3 regions of the Clostridium cellulovorans 743B genome follow, and region 3 is predicted to be linked to each of the others. Evidence: predicted binding sites of a transcription regulator. Region 3 holds the regulator's gene; each other region holds the start of a gene.
What was found. The regulator HrcA, encoded in region 3, represses chaperone genes, less so after heat shock. The targets are predictions, from matches to a motif close to TGTTAGCACTCNNNNNNNNNGAGTGCTAACA.
Positions count from the first base shown of each region.

Region 1: groES (co-chaperone GroES) is a predicted target of HrcA. The motif match lies at 2,693-2,723, and genes of this name have one in related genera.
Region 2: htpG (molecular chaperone HtpG) is a predicted target of HrcA. The motif match lies at 3,416-3,446, and genes of this name have one in related genera.

Region 1 is NC_014393.1:3,650,273-3,655,863, forward strand. Features, by position in the region: gene CLOCEL_RS14850 (prepilin peptidase) at 1-412, opposite strand, end outside; gene groL (chaperonin GroEL) at 685-2,307, opposite strand; gene groES (co-chaperone GroES) at 2,370-2,657, opposite strand; gene CLOCEL_RS14865 (TIGR01906 family membrane protein) at 3,083-3,712, shown strand; gene CLOCEL_RS14870 (ElyC/SanA/YdcF family protein) at 3,897-4,520, opposite strand; gene CLOCEL_RS14875 (DeoR/GlpR family DNA-binding transcription regulator) at 4,634-5,404, opposite strand.
Region 2 is NC_014393.1:625,436-631,026, forward strand. Features, by position in the region: gene CLOCEL_RS02635 (bifunctional homocysteine S-methyltransferase/methylenetetrahydrofolate reductase) at 1-70, shown strand, start outside; gene CLOCEL_RS02640 (phosphatase PAP2 family protein) at 101-649, shown strand; gene CLOCEL_RS02645 (heavy-metal-associated domain-containing protein) at 817-1,023, shown strand; gene CLOCEL_RS22675 (hypothetical protein) at 1,414-1,554, shown strand; gene CLOCEL_RS02650 (hypothetical protein) at 1,555-1,812, shown strand; gene CLOCEL_RS22175 (matrixin family metalloprotease) at 1,846-2,013, shown strand; gene CLOCEL_RS02655 (hypothetical protein) at 2,073-2,366, shown strand; gene CLOCEL_RS02660 (DJ-1/PfpI family protein) at 2,405-2,983, opposite strand; gene htpG (molecular chaperone HtpG) at 3,475-5,355, shown strand.
Region 3 is NC_014393.1:1,738,054-1,743,644, reverse strand. Features, by position in the region: gene dnaK (molecular chaperone DnaK) at 1-1,760, opposite strand, end outside; gene grpE (nucleotide exchange factor GrpE) at 1,777-2,391, opposite strand; gene hrcA (heat-inducible transcriptional repressor HrcA) at 2,381-3,412, opposite strand; gene hemW (radical SAM family heme chaperone HemW) at 3,620-4,741, opposite strand; gene lepA (translation elongation factor 4) at 4,802-5,591, opposite strand, start outside.

The DNA of each region.
Region 1 (5,591 bases), 1.9 Mb from region 3:
GCAAATAAATATCTAAAATTAATCCTATCCCCATTCCACTATAAGTATTTTTAGAGTAAACATATTTAGTATCGTAATCAATTAACGCTATTACAATTAGGAATTCTATCATTATAATGAACTTTATAGACACAAGATTAAGACCATATCTCCAATATATTAATCCGAATAAGCATCCATTTAACAACTCAATTAAGGGATATCTAATAGAAATTTTCTCACCACAAGTTCTGCATCTTCCTTTCAAGACCAAATAGCTTAATATTGGTATAAGATCAAAGACTTTTATCTTTTCTGAACAACTTCTACAACTTGAAGCTGGATAAACTATAGATTCACCTAATGGAATTCTACATACGCATACGTTCAAAAAACTTCCTATTATAAAACCTAAAACTATTAAAACTATCATATATACTCCCTATTTACTAATTTTACATACATTAATATCATTGACTAATTACCACATAAATAAACCATTCCACAACTTTGTTTGCAATTTATTTCCTTATGGAATTCTTAGCATTTGAAAAGTATAAATATTCTCCAATAGTTTTAATACTGATATTCATATATAGATTATACTGCTGATATTCTTACTAAATGTATAAACAGTTTTAAAACTTATATCAATTAAAGAATAAAAAAACAAGGCTATTTCTAGCCTTGCTTTCATATTTATTTTTAGTACATTCCATCCATTCCCATTCCACCCATTGGAGGTGCTGGAGTTTTTTCTGGAATATCCGCTACTATACCTTCTGTTGTTAAGAAAGATGATGCTACAGATGCTGCATTTTGAAGAGCTGATCTTGTAACCTTAGTTGGATCTACAATTCCACTCTTGATCATATCTACATATTGTTCACGCAATGCATCATAACCAAATCCAGTTTCTTTATTCTTAATGTTTTCTATAATTACTGAACCTTCAAGACCTGCATTTGCAGCAATTTGTCTTACTGGTTCTTCTAAAGATCTTCTTATTATATTTATACCAAGTTGAACTTCATTGTTTTCATCTTTTAAAGTTTCAACAACCTTCATTGCATTTATATAAGCTGTACCACCACCAGGTACTATACCTTCTTCTACAGCTGCTTTTGTAGCTGCAAGAGCATCTTCTATTCTTAGCTTTCTTTCCTTAAGTTCAGTTTCTGTTGCAGCTCCAACCTTAATTACAGCTACACCACCAGATAATTTAGCTAATCTTTCTTGAAGTTTTTCTCTATCAAAATCTGAAGTAGTCTCTTCGATTTGAGCTTTTATTTGGTGAATTCTTTCATCTATGTTTGCTTTTGTACCTTTTCCATTAACTATTGTAGTGTATTCTTTAGTGATTTTAACACTTTCTGCACTACCAAGCATTGAAATTTCAGCATCTTTTAATTCTATGCCTAATTCTTCAGATATTACTTGACCACCGGTTAAGATAGCTATATCTTGAAGCATCTCTTTTCTTCTATCACCAAAGCCTGGAGCTTTTACTCCAACACAAGTGAAAGTTCCTCTTAGTTTATTAACAACTAGAGTAGCTAAAGCTTCACTTTCAATATCTTCAGCAACGATAAGAAGTTTCTTTCCTTGTTGAACAATTTGTTCTAGTATAGGAAGAATTTCTTGAATACTTCCTATTTTCTTGTCTGTAATTAAAATATATGGATTCTCAAGTAATGCTTCCATTTTCTCTGAATCTGTAACCATATATGGACTTAAATAGCCTCTATCAAATTGCATTCCTTCAACTACATCTAATTCAGTTCCCATAGATTTTGATTCTTCTATAGTTATAACACCTTCGTTACCTACTTTATCCATAGCGTCAGCAATTAATTGTCCGACTTCTTCATCAGCTGCAGATATAGACGCAACTCTAGTGATATCTTCTTTTCCGTTTATTGGTTTAGAAATCTTTTGAAGTTCTTCTACAGTAGCATTAACAGCTTTTCTGATTCCTTGTCTTATTAACATAGGATTTGCCCCTGCTGTTACGTTTTTAAGCCCTTCTCTGATTATAGCTTGAGCTAAAAGCGTTGCTGTAGTTGTACCATCTCCTGCTACATCATTAGTCTTTGTAGCAACTTCCTTTACTAGTTGAGCTCCCATATTTTCATATGGATCTTCTAACTCTATTTCTCTTGCTATTGAAACTCCATCATTAGTTATTAATGGTGATCCAAATTTTTTATCTAATACTACATTTCTTCCTTTTGGTCCAAGTGTAACCTTAACCGTATCAGCTAAGATATCTACCCCTCTTTGCATAGCTCTTCTAGCTTCTTCGCCTAATAAAATTTGCTTTGCCATTTATTATTCCTCCTGATCTAACATGTTTTTTATCAACTTACTTTAACATTGTTTCTAACAATTTATTTTTCAACTACTGCTAATATCTCTCTTTGTGATAGAATAATGAATTCTTCACCTTCAAACTTTATTTCATTTCCAGAGTATTTTGAGAACAATACTTTGTCTCCCACTTTTAATTCCATTTTAACTTCGTGTCCGTCAATTACGCCTCCTGGACCAGCTGCTATAACTTCAGCCATCTGAGGTTTTTCCTTCGCTGAAGCCGTTAGTATAATTCCGCCTTTTGTAGTTTCTTCTGCTTCAACTCTCTTGATTACTACTCTGTCGCCTAATGGTCTAAGTTTCATTATAAAACCCCTCCTAAATTTATTATGTATTTTGTTGTTAGCACTCATCTTGATAGAGTGCTAATATTTATACTTTTATAATACTTAATATTCTAATTATTATCAAGATTAATTTCATAAAAAATGTATTTAAATTTGTAAATTATCTGAAAATACTTTAATTTATAAGATATTTACTTGGAATATCTCTATTTTTCTTAAAATTTCGTCTATAATATATTATAGACACTATAAATATAACCATTTATAATTTTTTTAATCATGTACACCATTTATTAATGCTTTAACTCATTTATGATATTTTATCTACTATTACTTCTATGCACAATAAAACCAAATTAATTCAAACATAATAAAAATATAAAGTTTATTAAGAAAAAATTTATATTAATAAGCTTAAACTCTTAAATCAAAGGAGCTGCTAAATGACAAATAAAATATTAGATACAATAATGACTATATCCCTAACCATAGTAATAATAATCTTATCCTCTTTAGCTATACTAAATACAAAATATATTTATTACTATGATATTGTACAATATGATATTGTAAACTCAACAACGCTTTCGATAGATGAAATTAAAGAAAATTATAATTACACCATAAATTTTATAAATAACAATAGTATAAAGGAATTCGATCCCCCTTCCTTAGATTCATCACCATCAGGAAGTCAACACTTTGCCGATGTGCGAAATGTATTTAACTATTGTAAATACACTACAGCTATTTTGATAGCTGTAACTATCACCTTGGCTGTTATGAGGCGACCAAGAAAGCTTAATTTTCTTAAGTATTCTGCTTATAGTATTATAGGCTTTAGTATACTTTTAGTAACTACCTTTATACTGTCTTTTGATAAAATTTTTGTGGTTTTTCACAAATTAGCTTTTAATAATGATAATTGGATATTAGATCCCGTAACTGACCCCATAATTGAAATCCTTCCACAGGAATTTTTTATGGATTGTGCCATTGGTATTTTAGCATTATCCTTAACTTTCTCATTGATAACACTAACAATTCTTAGATTAACGAAAAACAAAAGCTAGCACTATAAATTTTTGAAAAAAGTTAGTTTTATGCATTCTACATAACCAAATTAATTTAACCCTCTATATCAGCATGTATTACACTGATAACTAGAGGGTTGTATATTTTTTATGGGGTACTTTCCTAAAAAATTTCGTTAAAATACTTTCTCACCATTACCTGTTAACATTTTTTATTAGGTCATTACTCTTCCTTTAACTTTATGATATCTTCATTAAATTGATTTCCACATCTTTGTAATTCTCCTAATACCCTATTAATACCAACTTCAGTTTTATACCAACTATTTTTTGATATAAGAATTTCACCTTCATAATAGGGAATAGGCTGAATATAGAACTTCACTTCTGGAAATGCCAACTGATAACACATAAGCACTCTTCTAGCATGGAATGATTTACAACAGAGAATAGCTTTTTTAATTTCCAACTTGCTATCATCAGCTACCTTTCTTGAAAAAGTTGCGTTTTCCTTTGTCCAAGAAGATTTGTCTTCCCATAAAATTGAGTTTTCTGCAACGCCATTTGTAATCAGTACATCCACCAGAAATTCACAATCACTTTTGTAATCCTTATTATACAAATCTTTCTTAGATTTTACTCCAGCAAACTTTCCACTTTTGATACTTACGCCACCTGAAGGCATTATAAGAGACGATAACCCTTGTTTCCATAATTCAGCGGCATATTCACCTAGTTCAGGATGAGACCCTCCTGGAATAAAAATAATATCTGATCTCTCTATTTTGTCTTCTAAAAATATAAAATCAGAAATATCATCTATAAATTTCATTTTAATTTCCTTCATAAAACATAAACCATCCCTTTTTATACATATATCATACAGCTATAGAGCTTTAATTTTTTTCTAATAAAGCATCGTAGTCTAAAAAACATTAAAACGAAAAAACTGGAATCATTTTAAGTTTCTCTCGCTAGGATAACATCTACACCCAACTCCTTAATTCGGTCAATTTCCTCCTGAACAGCTTCCCAATCTGTAATTAAAATATCTATCCCCCTTGTATCGACCACTTTTGCAACTGCTTCCGCCGCTAACTTGGAATTAGGTACAAGACATATGCTCTTTTTCGAAGCTTCTAGTACTGCTCTTTGAAGAGCAGCTACTTCAAAGGAAGTGTTACTTAATCCAAAATTAGCTGAAAAACATGGGCCTGATATAAAAGCTGTATCTATACGTATATTCTTAATAAATTCAAGAGCCATAGCATCTCTCATATTTCCATGATTCCTTACCTTCCCACAGGTAATATAAATATCTATATTATCACAGCATCGAAGTTCATCAGCTGTAATTATCGAGTTCGTTATCACTGTAAAATTAAACTGCTTTGGTAAATACCTTAACATTAAATGATCGATACTTGCCCCACCTAAATATATAACATCACCTTCGTTAATATATGTGATTGCCTCTTTAGCAATAGCATGATAGAAAGGATTTACATGTAAAATATCTCTACCTGTAAAATTTTTAGGTTTATAGACTTTCACTTTAGGTATTGCTCCACCACGGGTTCTTTTAAGCATACCTTGTTCTTCTAAAACCATCAAATCCCTTCTTATAGTATCAATTGATACATTAAGCTTAGCTAAAAGTTCAGTTGCTATTACCTTTTTTTCTTTTTCTAACATATCAAGAATCAACTGATGCCGTTCTTCAGCAAACATTTTATTTCCTCCAATATGGTTTATTTACATTATAATTTTATGCTTCTTCATGCATTCTGTCAATTTATTTTGCATTTTCTTTCTGAGTATTGCACTTTTCATATAACAATAAAAAGATCGTATTATCCATTTCTGAATAATACGATCTTTTACACTATAAATAGTTAAAAGAGTTTTGAGTTCTTAA
Region 2 (5,591 bases), 1.1 Mb from region 3:
ATTTAAACGTATTGATATTGTATCAGAGATAGTTAGTAATATTAAAAATAATATTTTCACATATAATTAAATAATATTTTTAAGGAATTGGAGAAGTAAAATGTTACAAGCAATAAATCAATTTGATAATTCTATATTATGGTTTATTAGAGACCACTTACAAAGTGCCGTTATGGACAAGCTGATGATTGCAATATCTGCATTGGGTAATGTAGGGATTATATGGATTGTAATAGGAATTTTATTAGCTATCAGTAAAAAGTATAGGAAAATAGGACTAGTAATGTTATCTGCTTTATTATTAGGCGCATTATTGGGAGAAGGATTATTAAAAAATTTAGTACAACGACCAAGACCATCTGGATTTGAACTTATAGTGAAAAAGCCATCATCATATTCGTTTCCTTCAGGACACACTACGGCAGCTTTTGCATCAGCAATGATTCTTTCACATTATTTTAAAAAATATCAAATAGGGATTTATACTTTCGCAGTTTTAATAGCATTCTCTAGATTATACTTATGTGTTCATTATCCTACTGATGTTCTAGGAGGAATGATTTTAGGAACTACAGCGGCTTTAATAGTACTTACGGTAGTTAAGAATTTAGATAAAAAGAAAAACATCGGATTATCAAGCAATTTATAGTACCTACTTCAGTAAGTTGTTAATTCCTAATTGCTTTTAGAATAGAATTAAATAAAAGCATTTTGGACATACTACATATACTAACAATAATCCAATTAGTATTGCAACTCAACGGTAATATCCGTTATAAAATGATTATATTATTGTGAGTATAAGGAGGAATTAGTATGCAAAGAGAACACTATTTAGTCAAAGGTTTAGCAAATGAAAATATGAAAACTCAAGTGAGAAATGCTCTTGAGGATCTTGATGGAGTGAATAAGGTTTGTATAGATGCGGCTAGAGGAAGTATCGAGGTAATATACAAGAATCCTGCTACAACTGATGAAATAAGAAATGCTATAGAAAGAACTGGAAATATAATAGAAAGCTAGCGGCTATAACATGTTTGTTATAATAAAGGCATTCCCAATAGGGAGTGCCTTTGTTTATATAAAAATGTGGTTGTATACTGTCTAATAAGTAATGATATCACAACTAGAGGTCATCTTTGAAATAAGTAGAAGAATAGTTCCCTACTGAGTATAAGTCAAGCTGATTTCTTGAATAATTTCTGTGAGGAGATTATGGGGATTAATTTTGCTATTTTAGAAAGAGATATAAGTTGAGAACTTGCTAAGCAATATGCTTAAATTTATACAAAAAAATGGTAGAATCAAAAAAATGAATAATTTAAAGTATCTTCACAGAAAAGTGCAGAAATGAAAAGAAAATATGAAAAAAAGAACATTTAGTTTAACTTTAGTTACTTTTTTGTAACGTTTATGTTAAATATGACTCCAACATATGCATACAATACATTTAACAACTATAAATTAAATGGAGGTGTAGGTAATTATGGATATGCAAATAGGTATTATTATATTGATTCAACAGCTGTAGGATTTGCAGGTCTAGCATCCTAAGTGGTAAGTAGTTGGGTTAATACTACATCGAATCCAGGGGTTACAACTCCAATTTCTATAGCACAGACAGGAAATAAACCTGACAGCGTATTTGATGCATATTATGAGACAAGCAGGTTTGCTAATGATCAAGATACATTAGGATTGACATCTTTTTATGTATACGGTAATAATGTACAATCCCCGGCAGAGTGGGGACCTCCAAATCAAAATTGGGGATGGACAACTATTAGATTAAATCCTAATGGGTTTAACTAGGTAATACAAAATTTCCCTAATGGATACAATGGCTTGTCTCTTCCACAGCTAAGACAAGCTGTAATTGCGCATGAATTTGGACATGCAATGGGATTAAAGCATAATATAAATATGTTCTCAATTATGTGTCAATTAGATAGAAGACTAGTAATAGGGCCATCTGCAGATGATTGTAATGGAATAAATTATCTATATAACTAATATAAGAATAAAATCAAAAGGGGGGAAGAATATATAGTTATTCTACATATTTTGATATTATGAAGAAAGCATTAACAATATCCTTAGGATCAATCTTAATCTTTTCTTTAATGGGTTGTAGTAATGGAGAGAAAAAAGAAGCTCAGAGTAATAATACTGTTGTAGAAAATGAAGTTTCTAAATCAGAACCACTAGAGATTGGTAACGATGACGACAAGGTTAACAATGATAAAAATTACGACAGTTTAATAATAAAAACTACCCAAGATGTTATTAGAACATTTGAAAGCTTTGATGAATTAGTCAAGGATTCCAATGTTATAATCGAAGGAGATATAAAAAGGCTAGCATAAAATCCATGTATATGCATTTTATGCTGGCTCTTTTTATCTTATAAGGATATCTTTACGCCTAATACCTCTAAGAATTTAGCTAACCACTGAGGATGAGCAGGCCATGCAGGTGCAGTAATAAAGTTTCCATCCACGTGAGCCTGGTCAAACTCTAGGTTAATGTAAGTACCACCTACCATGAGTACATCAGGTTCTAAGGCTGGATATGCACTGATAGTTTTACCCTTGATTACATCGGCAGCAGTAAGTACTTGAATACCATGACAAATGGCAGCTATTGGTTTATTGTCATTAGCAAAAGTTTTAACTATTTCAATTACTCTTTTATTTAAACGTATATATTCAGGTGCTCGACCACCAGGAATTACAAGAGCGACATAATCAGAAAGGTTAATGCTGTTAAAGTCAGTATTAAGTGCAAAATTGTGACCTCTCTTTTCACTATAAGTTTGATCTCCTTCAAAGTCATGTATAGCAGTTCTTATTATATCTCCAGCTTTTTTATCAGGACAAACAGTGTCTACAGTGAAGCCTACCATCTGAAGCGCTTGGAAAGGAACCATTACTTCATAATCTTCCACATAATCTCCTAGTAACATAAGAATTTTCATCGACATTTATTATTCCTCCTTCAAATAAATATTATTGAATCATAGGTATAATATAACATAAAAACATTATTAATACATTAATGCGATGGTAATAATTTTCTATATATATTAAGGTTAACTGCAAGATTGGTGGCCATAGTTGGGTATAATATTATTTAAGTTACACAGTTTTTTTAGATTATATTGAACCGAATATATTTATGAACTGATGAAAAGTTTACTTGTATGTAAACTTTAAGAATAATGTTGATAGTATGTTAATAAATTAAATGAACAAGCTAAAAGGTGGCTATATATAGTCCTGTGGTAGCCATACAAAGTAAGTGAAATAATCGAAGCTATAATGGGAAAAATATAGAAAAGTAGCAATAAAAGCCTTAAAATAGACTACAAAAAATATTGACCTTAATTTCAAAATATGATATATAAAAACTATGGTGTTAGCACTCAGCGATTAGGAGTGCTAACAAAAGAAGCTTGAAGGGAGAATTTATATTATGGAGACAAAACAATTTAAAGCTGAGTCTAAGAGACTTCTTGATCTTATGATTAATTCAATTTACACACATAGGGAGATTTTTTTAAGAGAGCTCATTTCGAATGCTAGTGATGCAATTGATAAGATTTACTATAAAGCTTTAACAGATGAATCAGTGAGCTTTGATAAAGAAAACTACTATATAAGAGTAGAAGCGGATAGAGAAAATAGAATACTTAAGATTTCCGATACTGGTATAGGTATGACAAAAGAAGACCTTGACGAGAACCTTGGAGTTATTGCAAAAAGTGGCTCTTTAAAATTTAAAAAGGAAAATGAACTTAAAGATGGTTACGATATAATAGGACAATTTGGTGTTGGTTTTTATTCTGCATTTATGGTAGCGGAAACTGTAACTGTAGTAAGTAAAGCTTTTGGAAGTGATAGCGCTTATAAATGGGAATCTCAAGGGGTTGATGGATATACTATAGAAGCTTGCGAAAAAGATACCGTAGGAACAGAAATAACTCTTAAAATTAAAGCTAATACAGAGGATGAAAACTATGATGAATATCTAGAAGAATATAGATTAAAATCTATAATTAAAAAATACTCTGATTTTATAAGATACCCAATCAAGATGGAAGTAACTAAGAATAGATTAAAAGAAGGCTCTGATAAAGAATATGAAGAATACAAAGAAGAGCAAACTGTAAACAGCATGGTTCCAATATGGAAAAAAAATAAGAATGAATTAAAGGATGAAGATTACGATAGCTTCTATTCTGAAAAACACTATGGTTTTGATAAACCACTAAAACATATTCATATAAGTGTTGATGGAGCTGTAAGTTATAATGCAATCTTATACATCCCAGAAAAAATGCCATATGATTTCTACACAAAAGAATATGAAAAGGGCTTAGAACTTTATTCAAATGGCGTTATGATTATGAATAAATGTGGAGAATTAATTCCTGATTACTTTGGTTTTGTAAAAGGAATAGTTGATTCAGAAGATTTATCTCTTAACATTTCTAGAGAAATTCTTCAACATGATAGACAATTAAAATTAATAGCTAAAAACATAAAGACTAAGATTAAGAATGAATTAGAAGATATGATTAAAAACGAAAGAGAAAGCTATGAAAAGTTCTTTGAATCTTTCGGAAGACAATTAAAATATGGTATCTATAGCGATTTTGGAAGCAATAAAGAAGTATTACAAGACTTATTATTGTTCTATTCTTCAAAAGAAAAGAAGATGGTTTCCTTAGAAGAATATGTTTCTAGAATGCCAGAAGATCAAAAGTATATTTACTATGCTACAGGAGAATCAGTTGAAAGAATTGAAAAGCTTCCACAAACAGAAGTTGTATTAGATAAAGGTTATGAAATTTTATACTTTACTGATGATGTAGATGAATTTGCAATAAAGATGATAATGCAATATAAAGAAAAAGAATTTAAATCAGTTTCAAGTGGTGATTTAGGTATAGAGCCAGAAGAAAATGATAAAACTTCTGAAGCTGAAGAAAAAGAAAGTAAAGAACTATTTGATAGCATGAAAGAAATTCTATCAGATAAAATTAAGGCTGTAAGATCATCGAAAAGGCTAAAAAATCATCCAGTATGTTTAACTAACGATGGTGACCTTTCTATTGAAATGGAAAAAGTTCTAAATGCTATGCCTAATAGTGAACATGTAAAAGCAGATAAAATACTTGAAATAAATATAAATCATGATGTATTTAAGGCATTAAAAGAAGCAAACGAAAATGATAAGGATAAGTTAGAACTATATACAAATTTACTATATAATCAAGCACTTCTTATTGAAGGATTACCAATAAATGACCCAGTAGAGTTTACAAATAACATTTGCAAAATAATGAAATAAAGAAGCTTGTATTGTGTATATGAGGTTACTTACAGTTTTTTATTCTTATAAGTTTATATAGGCTAAAAAAATCTCTTAATGTGTTTTTAAGAATAATGTGATTTTAATTAAAAAAGTATGTGTAATGAGAAAGAATCTTCTTAGGAAGATTCTTTTTTCTTGCAAAAACTTACAAAAAATTTGGTTTCTGTTTTGAATTATGATAATATTATATAATAATATGTTTATAAAAAGTG
Region 3 (5,591 bases):
TCTGGTCCTGGTTGACCTTCGCCACCTGCTTGTTGATATAATTTAGTTGATAAAGCATAGAATTCTTGAGTTAATGCTTCTGTAGCCGCTTTAATAGCTTCTAAATCTTCTCCATCTTTTACCTTTTTAAGGTCTTCAATCTTGTCTTGAACTTTAGTCTTTTCTTCTTCAGTAACCTTTTCTGCAAGATCAGTTAAAGCTTTTTCTGTTTGGTATATTAATTGATCTGCATTGTTCTTAACTTCGATAGCTTCTTTTCTCTTCTTATCTTCTTCTGCAAATCTTTCTGCTTCTTTTACTGCCTTATCGATTTCATCATCGCTTAAGTTAGTTGATGCAGTTATTGTGATATTAGCTTCTTTTCCAGTTGCTTTATCTTTTGCAGTAACGTTAACTATACCGTTAGCATCTATATCAAAAGTAACTTCGATTTGAGGAATTCCTCTTGGAGCTGGTGCAATACCGCTTAGAGTGAATCTTCCAAGACTCTTGTTATCAGCAGCCATTTGTCTTTCACCTTGAACAATGTTGATTTCAACTGAAGTTTGGTTATCTGCTGCAGTTGAGAAAGTTTGGCTCTTTCTTGTTGGTATTGTTGTATTTCTTTCGATTAATGGTGTAGCTATTCCACCCATTGTTTCTATTCCAAGAGTTAATGGTGTAACGTCTAATAATACAACGTCTTTAACATCTCCAGTTAAAACTCCAGCTTGGATTGCCGCACCTACTGCAACAGCTTCGTCTGGGTTGATACCCTTTGATGGTTCTTTTCCAGTGAAGTTCTTAACAGCTTCAACAACAGCAGGAATTCTTGTTGAACCACCAACTAATATTACTTTATCTATTTGATTTATATTCATCTTAGCGTCGTCTAAAGCTTTTTGCATTGGAGTTAATGTTCTTTGAACTAAATCGTGAGTTAATTCGTTGAACTTAGCTCTTGTTAAGTCCATATCTATATGTTTTGGACCTGTAGCATCAGCTGTGATGAATGGTAGATTGATGTTTGTTTGCATTGATGATGATAATTCAATCTTAGCTTTTTCTGCAGCTTCTTTTAATCTTTGAAGTGCCATCTTATCGTTTCTTAAATCAATGCCATATTCGTTTTTGAATGTTTCAGCTATATGATCTATGATCTTTTGGTCAAAGTCATCTCCACCAAGGCGAGTATCTCCGTTAGTTGATTTAACTTCGAATATACCATCTCCAAGTTCAAGGATAGATACGTCGAATGTACCACCACCTAAGTCATAAACAAATATCTTTTGACTGATTTCAGTTTTATCTATACCATAAGCTAATGATGCTGCTGTTGGCTCATTGATTATTCTTAAAACTTCTAATCCTGCGATTTTTCCTGCATCCTTTGTTGCTTGTCTTTCGCTATCGTTAAAGTAAGCTGGTACTGTTATTACAGCTTGAGTTACTTTTTCACCTAAATAGCTCTCAGCATCTGCTTTTAACTTTTGAAGTATCATAGCTGATATTTCTTGTGGTGTGTATTCTTTATCATCTATTTTAGTTAAATGGTTAGTTCCCATATGTCTTTTTATTGAAATTATTGTCTTATCTGGGTTAGTTATTGATTGTCTTTTTGCAACTTGACCTACAAGTCTTTCTCCATCTTTTTGGAAAGATACTACTGATGGTGTTGTTCTTGCACCTTCAGCGTTAGCTATAACTACTGGTTCTCCACCTTCCATTACCGCTACACATGAATTTGTTGTTCCTAAATCGATACCTATTACCTTTGCCATTTATTTCTCCTCCTTGTTAGTTAGCAACTTTCACCATACTATGTCTTAATACTTTATCTCCTCTTTTATAACCCTTGAGGAATACTTCTGTAATTTCATTTTCACCATAATTATCATCTTGTATATGCATAACAGCTTCATGATGATTTGGGTCAAAACCTTCTGATGTTGGAATTTCTTCTACATTCAATTTTACTAAAGCATTCTGGAATTGCTTTACTGTCATGTCTATACCCTTTTTTATATCTTCAATACTTCCATCAACTGTTGCTGCTCTTTCTAAATTATCAAGTACAGGAAGCATTTCTTTTAAAACTTCTAAAGTAGCATCTGTAAAGATACCTTCTTTTTCTTTAGCAGTTCTTGTTTTATAATTTTGAAATTCTGCTTGAAGTCTAGTTAACTTATCTTGATAAGCTGAAACTTCATTTGAAAGCTTTTTATTTTCCTCTTCTAATTTCTTTATTCTCTTTTGTAAAAATTCTGATGATGCTTCGTCAGCTTCTTCTTTTACACCTTCGAATTCTAAATCCTCATTAACCTGTGCTTCTTCTAAGTTTTCTTCTACATCATTTAATTCTTCTTTATCTATATTTTTTTCTTCTGACATAAGGTCACCTCTATTCTTCATAATTCTTAGTAATCGCCTTATTTAACTCATCTACAGTATTGTTCAAAATAGATATTACCTTTGAATACTGCATTCTTGTAGGTCCTATTAATCCTATTGTGCCAAGGGTTCTTCCATTGACTCCATAGGTTGTTGTAATTATAGCGCAACCTTGAGCTTCTTCAATATTATTTTCACTACCGATTACAATTGAAAACTTATCATTCATTTTCAATAAATTTTTCAATGTTTCTTCATTTTCAAGAAATGTTAGCATACTTTTGGCTTTTGCAATGTCTTGGTATTCAGGGAAGTTTAAAATATTCACTGCCCCATCAATATATACTTTAGATAAATCTACTTCTTGGAGGCTTTCTATAACACTCTGAAGTAAACTCATAAAAATATCTTCGTGCCCACTAAAGCCTTCCTTAAGCTCTGAAATAAGCTTATGAGTTATATCATCAATGGTGGCACCCTTTAATGAAGTATTAATGAGATTATTAAGTTCTGTAAGGATGTCATCTTTAACCTCATGAAAGGTCTTTAAAACCTTTTGTCTAATAACTCCGCTATCAGTTATTATTGTAAGCAGAACATTTGATTTATTTACTGGAAGTAGTGTTATAGCTTTTATATAACTTAATTCAGTTGTAGGTGTATTGACAATAGAGGCTAGACCTGTCAAGCTCGATAAAATCGAAGCTGTACATTTTAAAACCTTATCTACCTCATACATAGCAGAATCAACTATATATTTCTTTATAGCTCTCTCCTCTGCAATGGTCAGCTTTGGTACTTCTATTAATTTGTCTACGTACAACCTATAAGCTTTATCTGATGGTATTCTTCCTGAGGATGTATGTAGTTGAATTAAATACCCCATCTCCTCTAAATCAGACATTTCATTTCTTATTGTAGCTGAACTTATTCCTAAGTTGTATTTCTTTGATAAGGTTCTTGATCCAACAGGCTCTCCCGTATTTATATAGTCGTCGATTATAGCCTGGAGAATTCTAAGTTTTCTTTCGTCCATATCCATAATCATCACCTCATTATTAGCACTCACTTCTATCGAGTGCTAATCACTATGTATTTAAAATAACATCTCCAAATTTTTTTGTCAACATCACTAAAAACACTATTTTTATAAAAAAAACCATTTAACTCTTATTATATTAAACTACCATCAAATTCCTAGTTAAATCTTTCATTTTCTCTTTTTTTCATTTCTGTTCTAAATTTCATACTAAACAGTAAGAATAAAGTCGCTCATTACTATGTTTGATAACTCTATACCGTTCTCGCTGAGCCTTATATTCTCATCATTTACTATAAGAAGACCTGCGGATTTATGCCTATTTATAATCTCTGGATATATTTCATTTATATCTTTCCCAAATCTATTTTTAAAATCCTGCAAACTAATACCTTGTATTTTTCTTAGTCCCATGAAAATATACTCCTCAATATTGTCCTCTTCACTATTTATTATTACTTCTTTCACAGCTTCAGCCTTTTCTTTTATTGCATCTATATACTCTTCTATACAAGATAGATTTTCATATCGTTTGCCATCAATATAAGAATGTGCTGCAGAACCACAACCTATATATTCATTAAGTTCCCAATAAACTAAATTATGCTTACATTCGCTTCCTAACTTTGAATAATTTGATATTTCATATTGCTTATATCCTTTTGATTCTAAAAAAGTTTTAGCCTTGTTATACATTTCTCTTTCTTCTTCTTCAGTAGGTACAAGTAATTTTCCCTTTTCATTTAAATCATAAAAACTTGTTCCTTCTTCAATGATTAAACTATATATAGATAAATGTTCTGGATTTAGATCTACTACTTTTTCTAAGGTATCCATCCACATATCTATTGTCTGATTTGGTAATCCAAACATCAAATCGATATTTATATTATTAAAACCAATTTCTCTAGCCAATTTGTAACTAGCTATAAACTCGTCATTATTGTGAATTCTCCCTAAAACCTTTAAGAGACTATTTTGCCATGCTTGAAGTCCTATAGACAATCTATTTACCCCCATGTCTTTAAACAATAGAAGCTTCTCCCTTGTAAAAGTACCTGGATTCCCCTCAACAGTAAATTCATAATTCTCAGCCTTTTGAATCTTCTTTATAGCTTCTCCAAGACTCTTTATATGTTCTTCTTTTAGAAAGGTAGGTGTTCCACCACCAATAAAAATATTTTGTACCTTCTCTGAAACCCTAAGACTCATCTCAACTATCAAGCTATCTATGTATTGTTCCATAAGATTTTCTTTTCCTTCAAATGATTTAAAATCACAATATAAGCATTTATTCTTACAAAATGGAATATGTATATATAAAGACTTCAAGTTAAAACCTCCTAAAATTAACAGCCTCTATGTTTATCCATAGAGGCTGTTTTTTTTATCTTAATCTATTTTTAGTATAGTCATGAAGGCTTCTTGTGGTACTTCCACAGAACCTACCTGTCTCATTCTCTTCTTACCTTCTTTTTGCTTTTCAAGCAACTTCTTCTTTCTTGTAATATCTCCACCGTAACATTTAGCTAATACGTCTTTTCTCATAGCTTTTACAGTTTCTCTAGCAATTACCTTTGAACCAACAGATGCCTGTATAGGCACTTCAAACATTTGTCTTGGAATTATTTCTTTTAATTTTTCAGCTATTCCACGACCTCTTGCATACGCTCTTTCTTTTGGAACAATCATGGATAATGCATCCACTATATCTCCATTTAAAAGTATATCAAGCTTAACAAGTTCGCTTTCAGTATAGCCTATTAATTCATAGTCAAAGGATGCATAACCCTTTGTTCTAGATTTTAATGCGTCAAAGAAATCGTAGATAATTTCATTTAACGGAATTTCATAAGTTATCATAACTCTAGTAGTTTCGATATAATCCATTCCCTTGAAGATACCTCTTCTGTCTTGGCACAATTCCATAATAGGTCCTACATAATCAGAAGGAGCTATTATCGATGCCTTAACCATTGGTTCCTCCATCTTACTAATTTCTGTAGGTTGCGGCATATTTGTAGGGTTTGTAAGCTCGATTAACTCTCCATCAGTTTTAGTGATTTTGTATATAACTGATGGTGCTGTTGTTATGATATCCAGGTTAAATTCTCTTTCTATTCTTTCTTGGATGATTTCCATATGTAATAATCCAAGGAAGCCACATCTAAAACCAAATCCT